Regions from separate parts of the Gorillibacterium sp. CAU 1737 genome, predicted to be linked through region 3. Evidence: predicted binding sites of a transcription regulator. Region 3 holds the regulator's gene; each other region holds the start of a gene.
The links. The regulator NrdR, encoded in region 3, represses ribonucleotide reductase genes. The targets are predictions, from matches to a motif close to AACACNATATATNGTGTT.
Positions count from the first base shown of each region.

Region 1 (2,264 bases), 210 kb from region 3:
TGTCCAGGAAGAGCAGTGATTCCGGGCTCCCGTAGCGAATCTCCAGCTTAATCATCAGCTCGGCCAGCCCCATCGTGCCGAGGCCGACGCGCCGCTCGCCTTGCTGGTTCACCCGGTTTTCCTCAAAGTGATAAGGGGTCGTGTCAATGACATTGTCCAGGAAACGGGTCGACCAACGAACCACCTTGCCCAGCTCATCCCACTCTACATCGTTTTTGTCCGCATCATAGAACTTGGACAGGTTGACGGCGGACAGGTTGCAGACGCCCCAAGCCGGAAGACCTTGCTCCCCGCACGGATTGGTGCAGATGATTGGATTGAAATACCAGCTGTTGGACATCTGGTTGTAGTATTCCATGAACACGACACCCGGCTCCGCTGATTTCCAGGCGGATTCAATGATGGTATGCCAGACCTCGCGTGCCTTGACCGTGCGGAAGAGTTTGACTGGCTTGCCCGCCTTGCGCCATTTGTCGAGATCGCCGTCCCAGGTCTCGTTGTAGTCCTCCACCGTGGTATCCGGGAAGACGAGATCCCAGTCGAGGTCCTCTTTGACGGCTTTCATGAAACCGTTGCTGACGCAAACCGACAGGTTGGCGTTGGTGACCTGGCCCATCGTCTGCTTGACGGTGATGAAGTCAAGGAGATCGGGATGCCAGTCGTTCAGCATGAGCATGAGTGCACCGCGGCGGCTGCCGCCTTGTTCGATCAGCCCCGTCGTGTAGCTGAATAGGCCGCCCCAGGAAACGGCACCGGAGGACGAACCGTTAACCCCTTGCACGATGGCACGGCGCGGACGGAGTGATGACAGGTTGATGCCGACTCCGCCGCCGCGGGACATGATCTCGGTCATCTCGCTCAAGGTCGCCATAATGCCGCCGCGGCTATCCTTCGGCGAAGGAATGACGTAGCAGTTGAAGAGCGTCAGTTCTTCGCTTGCACCGGCTCCCGCCGCAATCCGGCCACCTGGAACGAGTTTCCAATCGTCAAGAATGTATCGGAACTTCTCCGTCCATTCTGCTTGCTTCTTAGGAGCTTCTACCAAAGACATGGCTTTCGCCAATCGATCCCATAGTTCTTCCGGGGTCTTTTCCAAGGTGAGCGTCAGTTTGTCGATGTTGGAGTGCACGACTTCCCCGCTCCTCGTGCGAACGGTCACCTCGCGGCCGTTGCGTTCCAGAACCTCTCCTACTTCCTTGGTCGGGAACTTCGGATCGTCCTTGGTCAGCACCAAGACGGTATCTCCCGGCTTCGTGTGACTCGTGTCCGCATCCTTGCGGGCATAACGGTCCAGAAAAATCTTCTCACTCAATCCTTCCAAGCGACCCGGTGTGTGTGTACTCATTCCACATCTCCTCCTATTCATCATCTGCTTGTCCGGTCCAGCGGGCAGAGGCAGGTAACCAAGCAAAATCACCATCCTGATCGAATGGCAAATCAATCGCAAGTACGAACCAGATTTAGTGACAAATCTCATTATATCGTACCACATTTAGTGTTTCGAGCGACAATTGTTCTATTTTTTATGGAAAATGCGACCAACCCTTCGCAAGAGAGAAAAAGGATTTTTCCTTCCAGGGGCGAATAGGTGTTGCTATACATCCTTCTCTACATAGGAATCCCCATTCGAAAGGTGATGACCATGAGCAAAACCAAAGAAGACTTGATCGCGAGCCTGGGCGAGTGGCTCAAACAAGCAGAAGCTTGGATGAGCCTGCCTGAGGAAGCATGGAGACAGCCGCTCGCTCCCGGGAAATGGACCGGCGCAGAAGCCCTTGCCCATCTTCTGAAATGGGACGACTATTTCCTTCAGAATGCCATCCGTCCTGCCGTTGCAGGTGAATTGCTGACTCTGATACATGTGGATTTTGACACCTTTAACTTGAAGGCGGCCGAATACGGCAGAGCAACGAAGCCCGATCAGCTGCTTCAAGAAGCCATAGCAGCCCGCAGTGAGGTTGTCGATTTGCTCCAACAACTTCCCGCCGATCTCTTCCTTCCGGAGCGAGGCTATCTGGATGGAGCCGGCCATCGCTTTGATCTGGAGGAGTACATTGTCGATTTTGCTTCCCACGACAAGCACCACCTCGACCAGCTCCGCGCTTTTTTCAGCCAAGCGAAGGAGTAGCCAACACCCTATTCGTTTCCCAAGTTCCCCCATACACCCAAGCTGTTCCGCGAGGAGCAGCTTTTTTTGTGCCAAATGTGACCAAACGCTCCCCCCATTCGTGTTAGAGGTGGAAGGAGGCAGCGCGCGATGTCGG
Region 1 is NZ_JBDQQO010000001.1:479,910-482,173, reverse strand. Features, by position in the region: gene AAFN83_RS02245 (adenosylcobalamin-dependent ribonucleoside-diphosphate reductase) at 1-1,345, opposite strand, end outside; gene AAFN83_RS02240 (DinB family protein) at 1,643-2,128, shown strand; gene AAFN83_RS02235 (RNA polymerase sigma factor) at 2,258-2,264, shown strand, end outside.
Region 1: a site for NrdR is predicted at 1,483-1,500, ahead of AAFN83_RS02245 (adenosylcobalamin-dependent ribonucleoside-diphosphate reductase). Genes of this name have one in related genera too.

Region 2 (2,264 bases), on a different contig from region 3:
GTAGGCTGCTCCGGAGCCTTTGCGCTGGCCCATCTGGTCGGCATAGGAGAACGCATCCTCCATCAGCTTCAGAACGGGCATGATGCCCTTAGCGGCTCCTTCGACGCCCTTGATCGGTTCGCCGCGGCCGCGAAGCTTCGACAGGTTGACGGCCACGCCGCCCCCGATCTTCGAAAGCTGCATGCACGTATTCAGGACGTAGTTGATGGAGTTCAGGGTGTCATCCATCTCCAGCAGGAAGCAGGAGACCATCTCGCCGCGACGGCTCTTCCCGGCATTCAGGAAGGTCGGGGTCGCCGGCTGCAGGCGCTGTTCCATCATCGAGCGCGTCAGCGTGAGCGCGGTGTTTACGTTGCCGCGTGCAAGGTGCAGGGCGACGATCGCTACCCGGTCCGGGTAATGCTCCAGGTATAGCGAGCGGTCGTTCGTCTTCACCGCGTAGTCTGTATAGAACTTGGATGCCGCCATATACGAAGGGAATTCGAAGTGGTAGCCATGTGCCGTTGCATAGACGAACTCTACTTCCTCCATCGTATAGTGATCCAAGAGATTCTTCTCATAGTAATCGTTGTCGATCATATAGCGAACCTTCTCCGCCGTATCGCGGAAGGTCAGGCTCTTCTTACTGACTTCCTCCGTAAACACTCGAACCGCCTCGCGGTCCTTGTCCAGCTGATAAAACCCGTTCGGGTCCAGCTTCATCAACATGTTGTTCAGCTCAATATGCCGCAACCCGGCTCACCTCCTGATTAAATCGTTCCGCGTCTCCCCACGTGCCCGACAGCTCAAACTTGCTGATCACCGGCACCGCGTATTGCTCCGCGATCAAATCGGCACTGCGGGCAAATTTGTCGCCCCAGTTCCGGTTGCCGCTTGCAGAGACCCCGAGCAGCAGCTCATGGTTGTCCCGCAGGAAAGCGGCTACCCGCTCCGGCACCTGGCCGAAGCCGGTTGTATACGTGACGAGCACGAATGGCTCGTCGAGCTTCAAGGAGTCGTGAATTTGGACGGCGGGAAGCTTCAGCTTCTGCACAAACCTCTTCACATTGCCCGTCTTGGAATCATAGACCACAACCACGATGGAACTCCCCTTTCCTGAGACTTGCCACTGCAAGAGAGGAAACGGCTCTTCCGAACTCAGCTTTGAGTCAGAGAGCCCGTTCCTCTTGCTAGTGTTCTATACACCTCGAACAATTGTTCGAAACACCATATGTAGTCGGTACTACCTAATGTAGCGTCAATATCTAGTGATGTCAATCACATTTTTTGTCCAAAAGGGCTTGACAGCTTACCACTGAAAACCAGGAAAACCAATCTCAAAATCGAGAAGGCTGCGGATGAAAAACGCTTCCTTTCCCGCTGCTATCGACATTCCGCACAGAGAAAAGCCGCCCCGGAGAGCGGCCCCAATTGGCAATTCCGTTTGAAAAAAAACGTGATGCGATTCACAGCAAGTACCGGCTTTCTAGCCAGGTAAATGATTAACCGCATAAAGCAGTTTTGAAACGGAGGGGTTACCCCTTCACTTCCGTACCCGCGAATACATGGATTTGAGAGGGCTTCGATGCGAAAGCCGGAGCCTGACGCATGAAGGTCTGGAAATGCTCCGAGCCGTTATGCGCTTCAACGGCTTGCTGGTCCTTCCATACCTCCACCATGGTAAAGGCATCCTCTTGGTCCGTCTGCTCCGTCAGGGTATACCGAAGATTGCCCTCTTCGGCCTGCGACGCTGCGATCAGCGGCTTGGCTGCCTCCAGGAAGTCTGCTTTCTTGTCGGGCAGGACAAAAATGTCTGCGTGGATAATGATCATCGGTTGTTCTCCTCCTGTTGACCTCTTTGCTCCTCTTCCTTCGGCGAGCGCCCCTTATCCTCCAGGGAAACGGTGTACCGCTCTGCGGCTTCCGCGATCCGAGCCGACTCCATCTCGGGCAGAAGCTTCCAGAATCGCTTCGGCATATGGTTCATTCTGCCGCGCGGGTTCACTCGCGCTTGGATGGCAATGGTCTCGTAGAATCGCTGCCACATGGCCCGGTAGCTTCCCTCATCGGGGCTCTCCGACGGCAGGGTCAGCTCGTCCACGTCCATGATAACATACTCGTTCGGGCGGTGCACAAGCGCCCGGCGATGCGTGCGGTCGTGGATGAGAAAGGCTTCTCCGCTGAAGCGGTCGCTGAAATGATCCGCAATCACCGGAAGCACCTGGTTCTCCGGCTCGATCTCGGCGATCAGCACTTGCCCGTGGGAGGCAAAGCGAACAAAGCCT
Region 2 is NZ_JBDQQO010000002.1:101,542-103,805, reverse strand. Features, by position in the region: gene nrdE (class 1b ribonucleoside-diphosphate reductase subunit alpha) at 1-732, opposite strand, end outside; gene nrdI (class Ib ribonucleoside-diphosphate reductase assembly flavoprotein NrdI) at 719-1,078, opposite strand; gene AAFN83_RS04850 (putative quinol monooxygenase) at 1,515-1,811, opposite strand; gene AAFN83_RS04845 (TIGR03915 family putative DNA repair protein) at 1,808-2,264, opposite strand, start outside.
Region 2: a site for NrdR is predicted at 1,203-1,220, ahead of nrdI (class Ib ribonucleoside-diphosphate reductase assembly flavoprotein NrdI). Genes of this name have one in related genera too.

Region 3 (2,264 bases):
GTCATGCGGATCTCTTCAGGAAGCCACAGGAAGATGACCAAATCAAACAGGGGGATAAAGCGATCGCCCCATCCGCACAAGGAACCCGATAACACCCACTTGGGAGCAGCCAACAGATCCTCTGCCAACAGACGCTGCCGCTCCTCCACTTCTCTACATTGTGTAAAAGGCTCTTCCGTCGGCAGCCAGTAATAATCGTCCGTATCGAGATGACGGAGGCCATACGTCCTCGCCAACTCTCTTGCCAAGGTGCTTGTACCGGAACCGGATGCGCCGAGTAGATGGATTCGGTTGATCATGGACTTTTCTGCTCCAACAGGCCTTTTACCCTATTTAGAACAGCCGCAACATGCCCATTCTGGACGGCGTGAAGAAAGAGACCCTCGACAAACCGATCTCCCCGGATATAACTGGTCATCAGCTTACGGAGTCCGTCCAAGTCTTCCCCCATGATCTTATCGCGGAGGGGGTTGTCCAAATCCCGGTATTCCTCGTTTTCGTCGAGCCAGCTTCTCCAGTCGAATACCTGAAGAAATCCAATGTCGTCTAACTCCTTGCGAAACCGGCTTACTTCCTGACTTTGCAGGTAATAGCCATTCTTTTCCGTGTAAAACACGCTTTCGGGATTCTCGAAGTAATCCAAGTAGGGGATGATTCGTGCTAAATCCTCTGGCGTCAGATGGGCATCATAGGCCATGACAGACCCTCCTTTTTGGTTACCAAACGGAAAAAAGAGACCCTCGTCTGCCGCGGATCTCCTCTTCCTCCCTTCCTAAAGAACGAACAGCCGCCGCTTCAATGCTCAAGCGTTGCCTTTGCCCTCGTCCGGCGCTGTCCCTTGGTTTTTCAAAAGCAGCGAGGACAGCTCCTTCATGAACACATTGATATCCTTAAATTGACGATAGACGGATGCGAAGCGGACAAACGCCACTTCATCCACCGGGTACAGCTCATCCATCAGCAGCTCGCCGATCTCACGGCTTTCCACCTCAGACAGAGCGGTTTCGCGGATCTTGCGTTCCACCTCGGAGACAATGGCCTCCATCGTTTCCACCGGAACCGGCCGTTTTTCACATGCGCGCATCAAGCCCCGCAAGATTTTGTCACGGCTGAATTCCTCGCGGCTTCCGTCCTTCTTGATGACCATGAGCGGGGTTTCTTCCACCATCTCAAACGTGGTGAATCGACGCAGGCAAGCTTCGCACTCCCGACGGCGGCGGATCGATTTGTTTTCATTGGCGGCACGGGAATCCAGCACTTTGGTTCCGACATGATCGCAGTAAGGGCATTTCATCAAGGGCACCTTCCCTCGTGAGTGATGTGAGTGGTGAAGTCTTTCTCAATATCAGTGGTGGGAATTGGAAGCCTTGAACTGAATGAAGTCCGGGTTCCGGCACATAATACAGGTACCAACTGACGAGGAGGTGACAACACATGGGAGCAGGATCGAGAAGTAACAACGTTTTGGTTGTTCCTCAAGCCAATCAAGCTCTGGATCAACTGAAGTATGAAGTTGCTCAAGAGCTTGGCATCCAAATTCCGCAAGACGGTTACTATGGCTATATGGCATCCCGCGATACGGGTGCGATTGGTGGTCATATCACCCGCCGTCTTGTCGAAATCGCCGAGCAACAACTGGCTGGTAAATAATGATTCGTAATACCTTGAAGGAAACGAAGTGTCGGGCGAGCGAATCCGCTTGTCCGGCACTTCTTTCTTTATCGGTACACTTGTACATATTTTGCGTAATAATACTGAACCGATTTTACATATTTGCGGGTCTCTCCGATGGGAATCCGGTCAGCCTGCTCGAGCGTTCCATCCCACGTGTTCTCTTCCAGCCAGCGGGCGACCTTTCCGTGCCCGGCATTGTAGGCGGCTGCCATCGCGGCGCGGTTGCCTCCAAAGCGCTCATTCAAATACTGAAGGTAGCGAGCGCCCAGCTCGATGTTAACGGCTGGGTCACGCAGGTCTTTGTTCCGCAGAGAGGACAGAGAACTATCCCGGTCGATCAGCCAACTGGCGGTATCGGGCATCAGCTGCATGATGCCGACAGCCCCTTTGTGCGATTCGGAGGACGTTCGATAATTGCTTTCCACTCGAATGATGGCGGCGATCAGAAGCGGGTCCACCTGGTTCGCGACGGCGGCTGCCTCGATCTCCTCGCGATAGGAGATCGGGTAGATCAAACGGCCTATCCATGTATTATTGTAAAAAAGCAGGAGGATCATGGCAAGCAAAAGCAGGGCAAAGACCCGTTTTTT
Region 3 is NZ_JBDQQO010000001.1:272,538-274,801, reverse strand. Features, by position in the region: gene AAFN83_RS01255 (AAA family ATPase) at 1-299, opposite strand, end outside; gene AAFN83_RS01250 (DUF6508 domain-containing protein) at 296-697, opposite strand; gene nrdR (transcriptional regulator NrdR) at 803-1,294, opposite strand; gene AAFN83_RS01240 (alpha/beta-type small acid-soluble spore protein) at 1,435-1,650, shown strand; gene AAFN83_RS01235 (lytic transglycosylase domain-containing protein) at 1,719-2,264, opposite strand, start outside.